One region of the Allobosea sp. CCNWLY174 genome, then DNA from elsewhere that is predicted to be linked to it. Evidence: predicted binding sites of a transcription regulator. Region 1 holds the regulator's gene; the other holds the start of a gene.
The links. Region 1 encodes PhoB, which activates phosphate uptake and scavenging genes when phosphate is short. Its sites were predicted from a motif close to TGTCATNNANCTGTCAT; they were not measured.
Positions count from the first base shown of each region.

Region 2: the regulator PhoB is predicted to act here: its motif matches at 3,352-3,368, upstream of V7S63_RS10445 (BtaA family protein).

Region 1 is NZ_JBBBBQ010000010.1:144,393-149,023, forward strand. Features, by position in the region: gene pstC (phosphate ABC transporter permease subunit PstC) at 1-889, shown strand, start outside; gene pstA (phosphate ABC transporter permease PstA) at 905-1,795, shown strand; gene pstB (phosphate ABC transporter ATP-binding protein PstB) at 1,818-2,624, shown strand; gene phoU (phosphate signaling complex protein PhoU) at 2,664-3,389, shown strand; gene phoB (phosphate regulon transcriptional regulator PhoB) at 3,418-4,116, shown strand; gene V7S63_RS24035 (YnfA family protein) at 4,126-4,446, opposite strand; gene V7S63_RS24040 (GcrA family cell cycle regulator) at 4,524-4,631, opposite strand, start outside.
Region 2 is NZ_JBBBBQ010000002.1:744,850-749,480, reverse strand. Features, by position in the region: gene V7S63_RS10460 (thioesterase family protein) at 1-413, shown strand, start outside; gene V7S63_RS10455 (ion channel) at 428-1,228, opposite strand; gene V7S63_RS10450 (class I SAM-dependent methyltransferase) at 1,276-1,941, opposite strand; gene V7S63_RS10445 (BtaA family protein) at 1,938-3,188, opposite strand; gene msrB (peptide-methionine (R)-S-oxide reductase MsrB) at 3,518-3,949, shown strand; gene V7S63_RS10435 (PAS domain-containing protein) at 3,968-4,631, opposite strand, start outside.

The sequences.
Region 1 (4,631 bases):
CCGCAACGCCAGCCTCCTGTCGGCCTTGTTCGTGCTTGTGCTGCTCGCCGGCATCATGCTTTCGATGATCATCGGCGGCTGGCCGGCCTTTCGCGAGATGGGCCTGGGCTTCATCACCTCCAGCGTCTGGGACACGCAGAACGATCAGTACGGCGCCTGGCCAGCCATTGTCGGTACGCTCTCGACAGCCTTTCTCGCACTGCTGATCGGCGTCCCCTTGTCGCTTGGCATCGCAGTCTTCCTGACGCAGCTCGCTCCGCCCTGGTTCAAGCGGCCGGTCTCGACCGCGATCGAGCTGCTCGCCGCCGTGCCATCGATCATCTATGGCATGTGGGGCCTGTTCGTCTTCGTGCCGCTGTTCGCGGCCTATGTGCAGCAGCCGGTCTCACGCATCGTCGAGGGCATGCCGATCGTCGGCACGATCCTCTACGCCGCCTCCCCGTCGGGCCTCGGTATCCTGTCGGCGGGCATCATCCTGGCGTTCATGATCATCCCATTCATCGCCTCGATCGTGCGCGACATGCTCGACCAGATCCCCTCGGTTCTGCGCGAGAGCGCCTATGGCATCGGCGCCACGACCTGGGAGGTGGTGCGGCATGTTCTCGTCCCGCAGGCCGGTGTCTCGATCATCGGCGCGATCATGCTTGGCCTCGGCCGCGCGCTCGGCGAGACCATGGCGGTTACCTTCGTCGTCGGCAACGCCAACCGGCTCTCGGCCTCGATCATGGATCCCGGCTCGACCATCGCCTCGCGTATCGCCAACGAGTTCAACGAGGCGATTGGCCTGCAGCTCAATGCGCTGATCGCGCTCGGCTGCATCCTGTTCTTCGTTACCTTCGTCGTCCTGGTGATCGCGCGCATCCTGGTCGCGCGGGTCAAATCCTTCTGAGCGAACGGAAAGACCATGAGCCTCGCCACGCCCTCAACCGCTCGCGCGCTGCCCCCTGCAACCTGGGGCCGGGTACGCCAGTCGCGCCGGGTCGCCGACCGCGCGATGAAGATCATCGCGACAGGCTTCACATTGCTTGCGATCTCGGTGCTGTTCTGGATCCTCGGCATGCTGGTCGTGAAGGGCCTTGGCGGGCTCTCCGCCGCGACCTTCACCGAGACCATGCCAGGCCCGGGTTCAGAGGGCGGCGGCCTCGCCAACGCCATCGTCGGCTCGCTGGTGCTGACCTTCCTCGGCATCGCAGTGGCGACGCCGATCGGCGTGCTCGCCGGCACCTATCTGGCCGAATACGGCAAAGGCTCGAAGCTCGCCGACCTGATCCGCTTCATCAACGACATCCTGCTCTCGGCGCCGTCGATCCTGATCGGCCTGTTCGTCTACGTCATCCTGGTCGAGCCGCTCGGGGGCTATTCCGGCTGGGCCGGCGGCGTCGCGCTCGGCATCATCGCGATCCCGGTGATCGTGCGCACCACCGAGGACATGCTGCGCCTGGTGCCCGGCCCGTTGCGCGAGGCCGGCTCGGCGCTTGGCGCGCCGCCCTCGGTCGTGATCACCTCGATCACCTGGCGTGCCGCCAAGTCCGGCATGGTCACCGGCATCCTCCTGGCCCTCGCCCGTATCGCCGGCGAGACCGCGCCGCTGATCTTCACCGCGCTCAACAACAGCTTCTGGTTCTCGCCGACGCTGCTCGGCGGCGTCTCCAACCTGCCGGTGACGATCTACCAGTTCGCGTCGGCCCCTTACGAGAACTGGCAGCAGCTCGCTTGGGCGGGATCGCTGATCATCACCGTCTCAATCCTCGTGCTTTCCCTCATCGCCCGGCGCATCGTGCGCGGCGGCAAGTGAATAGCGTCCGATCGGAAGGACCATGCAGATGCTTTCGACCCTCGAACTGAGCCCGCAGACGCTGGATGCCGAAGCGCCCGTCCGCATCGCCGTGAAGAACCTCGATTTCTACTACGGCGAGCACAAGGCGCTGAAGAACATCAACCTCGACTTCCGCGACCGGCACGTCACGGCGCTGATCGGCCCCTCGGGCTGCGGCAAGTCGACCCTGCTGCGCATCTTCAACCGGATCTACTCGCTCTATCCCGAGCAGAAGGCGACCGGCGAGATCCTGCTCGACGGCCGCAACATCATCTCGAACGACATCGACGTGAACGAATTGCGCTCGCGCATCGGCATGGTCTTCCAGAAGCCGACGCCGTTCCCGATGTCGATCTACGACAATGTCGCCTTTGGCATCCGTCTCTACGAGAAGCCGCCGAAGTCGGAGCTCGATGACCGTGTCGAGGGCGCCTTGCGCCGCGCCGCGCTTTGGGACGAGGTCAAGGACAAGCTGAAGAGCTCCGGCATGGGCCTTTCGGGCGGCCAGCAGCAGCGCCTCTGCATCGCCCGCACCATCGCCCAGAAGCCCGAGGTCATCCTGTTCGACGAGCCGACCTCGGCGCTCGACCCGATCTCGACCGGCAAGATCGAGGACCTGCTCGAGCAGCTCAAGACCGACTTCACCATCGTCATCGTCACCCACAACATGCAGCAGGCGGCGCGCATCTCGCAGTATACCGCCTTCATGTATCTGGGCGAGGTGATCGAGTTCGACGCGACCAACACGATCTTCATGAACCCGCACAAGAAGCAGACGCAGGACTACGTCACCGGCCGCTTCGGCTGACGTTCTGAAAGCGCCGGCCAGACTCGAAGGATACGCCCGATGTCGGATCAACATATCGTCCGCTCCTACGATGCCGATCTCGAGGGCCTGCGCCGCAGCCTCGCCGAGATGGGCGGCATGTCCGAGCGCATGCTCGGCGACTCCACCGTGGCTCTGGTGCGCCGCGACACCGCGCTCGCCCAGAAAATCATCAGCGCCGACCAGCGCCTCGACAATCTCCAGCGCGAGGTCGAGGAAAAGGCGGTGCTGACCATCGCTCGCCGCCAGCCGCTGGCGAACGACCTGCGCGAGCTGATCTCGGCAATCCGCATCGCCGCCGACATCGAGCGCGTCGGCGACCTCGCCAAGAACATCGCCAAGCGCGCCGTCGCGATCTCCGGCCAGTTCTCGCCGCCGCATCGCGCCGTCGTCGGCCTCGAGCATATGAGCCGCCTGGTCCAGGCCCAGCTCAAGGACGTGCTCGACGCCTATGCCGCCAGCAACGAGCAGAAGGCGATGGATGTCTGGCGCCGCGACGACGAGATCGACGCGCTCTACACCTCGCTGTTCCGCGAGCTCCTGACCTATATGATGGAGGACCCGCGCAACATCACCTTCTGCACGCATCTGCTGTTCTGCGCCAAGAACGTCGAGCGCATCGGCGACCATACCACCAACATCGCCGAGACCATCCACTATCTCGTCACCGGCCAGTCGATCGACGAGACCCGGCCGAAGCTCGACACCACCAACATCCTCGTCGACCTGCCGGCGGCCAATGGCTGAACCGGCGGGCGCTTGAACGGACGCTGACATGCCCGCACGCATCCTGATCGTCGAGGACGAGGAGCCGCTCACCTTGCTGCTGCGCTACAATCTCGAGGCCGAGGGCTTCGAGGTCGACAGCGTGGCGCGCGGCGACGACGCCGAACTGCACCTGCGCGACCATACGCCCGACCTCGTCCTGCTCGACTGGATGCTGCCCGGCCTCTCCGGCATCGAGCTCTGCCGGCGCCTGCGTACCCGGCGCGACACCGAGCGCGTGCCGATCATCATGCTGACCGCCCGCGGCGAGGAGACAGAGCGGGTCCGCGGCCTTGCCACCGGCGCCGACGACTATGTCGTCAAGCCGTTCTCGCTGCCCGAACTGATCGCCCGCATCCAGGCGCTGCTGCGCCGCGCCAAGCCCGGCCATGTCGCCGGTCTGCTCGCTGCCGGCGATCTCGAGCTCGACCGCACCACCCGGCGCGTCCGCCGCGCCGGCGCCGAATTGCATCTCGGCCCGACCGAGTTCCGCCTGCTCGAATTCCTGATGCAGGCCCCGGGCCGGGTCTATTCCCGGGCGCAACTGCTCGACGCCGTCTGGGGTCGCGACGTCTATATCGACGAACGCACCGTCGACGTTCATGTCGGGCGCCTGCGCAAGGCGATCACGCCGGCCAATGCCAAGGACCCGCTGCGCACGGTGCGCGGCGCCGGCTACGCCTTCGACGAGACGTTTGCCCGCAGTTGAGCGCTTTTGTCAGCGCGGCGCGGCGATGATCACCGCTGCGCCGGCAAGGCAGAGCGCGGCGCCTGCCAGGTCGTAGCGATCTGGTAGCACCTTCTCGACCAGCGCCATCCAGGCCAGCGACGCCACGATATAGACGCCGCCATAGGCGGCGAAGGTGCGCCCGGCGGCTGGACTGTCGAGCAGGGCCAGCAACCAGGCGAAAGCCGCGAGCGATACCAGGCCCGGCAGCAGCAACCAGACCGGCTTGCCGAGCTTGAGCCAGGCCCAGAAGGCGAAGCAGCCGGCGATCTCCGCCAGCGCCGCGGCGGCATAGGTCGCGAAGGTCGCCATGGCGCTCTCCCGTGGTTCGCCCATGAAAAAGCCGGCCACGAGGGCCGGCTTTTCCGATTTTGGATGGTTACGCCGCCTCAGGCGCGGACGGGCTTGCGCTCGCGGCGCCGGTCGGCCGCCGGCTGGTAGGCGATCCGGGCATGATAGGCGCAATAGGGCATGCCGGTCGCGCTGCGGCCGCCGCA
Region 2 (4,631 bases), on a different contig from region 1:
TGGTCGGCCTCAACCAGGACTATGTCGAGAGCCGGCATGCCTCGTTCTTCGCTGCCGAATGCCATGTGCTGTACAAGCGCGAGCTGACGGAAGGCGATCTCGTGCGCGTCACCGCGCAGCTCATCGCCTTCGACGACAAGCGGCTGCATTATTATCTCGAAATGCGCCATGCCAGCGAGGGCTGGCTCGCGGCGACCTCCGAGAACCTCTCTCTGCATGTCGACATGAACGATCGCAGGGTGACGCCCTTCCCACCCGACATCCTCGCCAATCTCGCGATCATGAAGGCGGCGCATGCGCAAATGCCGCGCCCGGCCACGGTCGGCCGGATGATCGGCATGCCGCAGAAGAGCACGATCACCCTCGGCGAACCGGCGCAGGAAGCGGAACGCGAGACGGAGACGCGGCACTAGCTCCGGAACCGGAGCTACTCGTCGTCGTCCGGTATCTTCAGCAGGTGGCCGCAGGCCTTGCAGTGCACTGCGTCTGGTTCATGACGCTGCAGGGCGCATTGCGGACAGGGGAAGGTCACCTTGTGCGGCCGGAACACCGCCTGCGCCAGCCGGACGAACAGCGAGATGCCGATGATCATCACCACGATCGAGGTCAGCTTGCCGGCGATGCCCGGCAGGGTGATGTCGCCGAAGCCGGTCGTCGTCACCGTCGTGACGGTGAAGTAGAGCGCATCGACATAGCCCTCCAGCCCGGGCCGGCTCATGAAGAAGAAGGTGTAGACGAAGCCGCTGACGACGAAGAGGAAGGTCGCGAGATTGACCAGCGCCTTGGCGACATCCTCCCAGTCGCGGTAGCGCGTTTCGCGCAATTGCGCCCAGATCAGGCCGCGCTGCGACAGCGACCACAGCCTCAAGATGCGCAGGAAGCCGAAATTCTCCAGCCATTGCGGCGCCAGCAGCGTCGCCAGGATGAAGAGGTCGAGCAGCATGGTCGGCTGGCGCAGCAGCCGCAGCATGTTTGACGAGGCGAGGAAGCGCGCCGCGATCTCGGCGGCGACGATGATGGCGACGGCATAGTCGAGCCAGAGGAATTCCGGCCGGTCGCGCAGCATCGGCGTCGCGACGAAGAAGCCGATGATCAGGATATCGACGATCAGCGTTGCAAGCTGGAAGCGTAGCGCCGCCGGCGTCCGGCCGTGGTAGAGCTGCCGGAGCCGGTCACGCAGCCCGGAACTGCCATTGCTGCTGTCATCTGGATCGGCGGCTGCACTCATCCGATCGGCGTAGCAGCGTCGCGGCGACGGCGTCCAGCCCCGGCCGCTTAGGCCGGCCTGATCGCGACCGCCTGCACGCTATAGCCGCCGAACAGCCGCGTGGTGCTGCCGGTGGTGCCGGCCTCAGCGCAAAGATCGGTCACGACCGCATCGAGATCTTTCCGCGGCGTGACATGGAACAGCGCCAGCCAGCGGTTCAGCAATGCCCTGAACGGCCCGGGCAGATGCGCCTGGTCGCCGAAATCGACGATGTGCAGCGCGCCGCCCGGCGCCACCACTTGCATCGCCTGCGCCAGCGCCTCGCGCCAGGGCGGGATCATCGAGAGCGCATAGGAGATCACCACCCGCTCGAAACCGGCGCGGCCGAACAGCGCCTGCGGGTTGAAACGGGTTGCATCGGCCTGCGCCAGGACGATGCGCTCGGACAGCCCCGCCTTCGCCACCTGCTCGCGAGCGGTGCGCAGCATCTCCTCCGAGACGTCGAGCCCGTAGCAGCGCGTCAGCGGATAGCGCTGCGCGATCTTGATCAGGTTCCTGCCGGTGCCGCAGCCGATCTCCAGCACCGCCCCGCCGGGCGGCGGCTTCAAGCCGGTGATCAACCCGTCGCGGCCGAGCAGATAGAACTTGCGGGTCGCATCGTAGATGTGCCGCTGAAAACGATACATCCGGTCCATCAGACCGGCGGCATCCGCGTTGGCCTCGGCCGCGCTCACGCAGCCGCTCCGCGGACATAGAGATGGAAGGCGCCGTAGATCGAGGAGCGGTCGCGCGCTCCGAGCGCGCGGCTGCGCTCCTCCTGATACTGCCATTGCGCCAGGATCGCCTCCGGCACGCGGCCGGGCAGCAGCCGCTCGTCGGCGGCGGTGCGGAAGATCACGCGGGCGCCGGGCGCGGCGCTGCGGGTGATCTGCGTCCACAGCGCCGTCAGATCGGCATCGTTCATCCAGTCCTGGGCATCGAGCAGCACGAAGCCGTTGCAGCTTTCGGCTGGCTGCTTCTCGAGGAAGGCGGTGATCGCGCTCTGATGGTAGGAGACGCGCCCGGCGCGCGCCTTCACCGTCTCGAAATTGCCCTGCTCCAGATAGGGCGGCACCGCCGCATCCGGCTCGGTTCCGTAACCGCGGCCGAAGGCCTGCCAGGCGAAGTAGTTGGTCTTCAGGTCGAAGCCGCAGGCCAGCCGCTCCAGCCGGTGGCGCAGGACGGCGCGGATGCCGGCATCGCCATCGGCGGCCAGTGCCTTGTATTGCGCCGGCGGGATGCCGAGCCCATAGAGCGAGGCCGGCTGGCGCACCAGCCAGCGCACGAGCTTTGTCTCGAAGACCGGCGCCAGATGCCGGTCGAACAGCGCCCGTTGCTGCTCCATCGTCTTGGCCTGCAGCATGACGCGCGGATCGCAGCCGAGCCGGCGGGCGAGGAAGTGCCCGGTGCCGATGAAGCGGCCGAGCAGGCCGTAGCGGTAGAAATTGCGGGCGAAGAGCTCGATCCGGCGCTGGCCGGCGAGGTTGCGCCCCTCCCAATAGGCGCGGCTGACGGCGTCGAGCCGCGGCGCGATCAGCCGGTCATAGGTCTCGACATTGGCCTTGGACTGCGCCTGCCCGAAGAAGCGGCGGAAGACCGCATGATCGTCGATTTCGCGCAGGGCCGCGAGCTTCAGATGCCCGAGCGCGATATGGGCGCCGTTGAGGTCGATCGCGCTGATCTTCGCCGGATCGGCGGTGAGATAGGACAGGATGTTGCAGGAGCCCGAGGCGATCGCGACGAGATGGTCGCCGGGCTGCAGCGCCAGTGCCTCCATGTCGACGACCGGATCCTCCCAGATCTGCGGGTAGACCAGCCCGGAGAAGGCGAGCGTGAACATCCGCTCCAGCAGGCCGGCGCGCGAGAGCGGCTTGCTGCGATGGACGGCGGTGGTCAGCCCGAGGTTCGTCGTGCGCTTCACCGCGCGGATCGTCTGCGTCACGAAGCCCCTCGTTTCCGCCCATGGCGATGGCGAGCCGCTGGAGCCGGATTTGATCAGGTCGGATCGACCTGATCTGTGAATCCGCCTCCAAATTGATCTGGAGACCGCTTTTCCCCGCCTGCTTGCGGTGCAAGCTGGCGGGAGCGGGCTCTAGAGGAGTCGCGTGACGGTTGGGTGACGCAGAGCGACGCGGGAGGAGAGCGCCGTCGCCATTGAACGCGAACGTGAAAGAGCTCGCGTTGCGCCCCCGTGACATCAGGAAGACAAATCCCCATATCTTGCGCGACAATCGAACAAGAGCGCACGGAAAGGAGCCTCGCATGGGCCTGATGGACATGTTCGCCAAAACGGGAAAGCCCGCAGAGCGTGAATTCCCCTTCCAGCTCAGCGACGCCGAATGGCGCGAGAAGCTGACGCCGGAGCAGTACCGGGTGCTGCGCGGCCACGGCACAGAGCGGGCCGGCTCCTGCGCGCTGAACTTCGAGAAGCGCGCCGGCACGTTTTCCTGCGTCGGCTGCGGCCAGCCCTTGTTCAAATCGCACAAGAAGTTCGAGAGCGGCACCGGCTGGCCGAGCTTCGACCAGCCACTCGAAGGCGCGGTCGAGGAGAGCGAGGACTACAGCTACGGCATGCACCGGGTCGAGGTGCATTGCGCCAATTGCGGCGGCCATCTCGGCCATGTCTTCCCCGACGGCCCGCCCCCGACCGGCCTGCGCTACTGCATCAACGGCGTGGCGATGGATTTTGCGCCGGAGGTCTGACGGACTGCCGACGGCGGCTCAGGCTTTCGTCGGCCCGCGCCCGTCGATCAGGTCGCGGACGCGGCGTGCGAAGACCTCCATCTCGAACGGCTTGGTCATGATGTGCATGCCCGGTTCGAGATGGCCGTGGTTGAGCACGGCGTTCTCGGCATAGCCGGTGACGAACAGCACCTCGAGATCCGGGCGGTGCATGCGCGCCGCGTCGGCGAGCTGGCGCCCGTTCATGCCGCGAGGCAGCCCGACATCGGTGACGAGCAGGTCGATCGGCTGCTTGGTCTCGAGGATCTTCAGCGCCGAGGGACCGTCGCCCGCTTCGATCACGGCATATCCCAGCTCTTCCAACTGCTCGACGCAGAGCATCCTCACCAACGGCTCGTCATCGACGACGAGCACGGTCTCGCCGCCGGCGACCGGCGCAGGATCAGCGAAATCCGACGCGGCTTCGCCGGCTTCGACGACCTCGCCCATATGGCGCGGAAGATAGATGCAGATCATCGTGCCTTTGCCGGGCTCCGAATAGATCCGCGCCGCGCCGCCGGATTGGCCGGCGAAGCCGTAGACCATCGACAGGCCGAGCCCGGTGCCCTGGCCGATCGGCTTGGTCGTGAAGAACGGGTCGAAGGCCCGTTCAACCACGTCCGGCGTCATGCCTGTGCCGGTATCGGAGACGCAGAGCGAGACA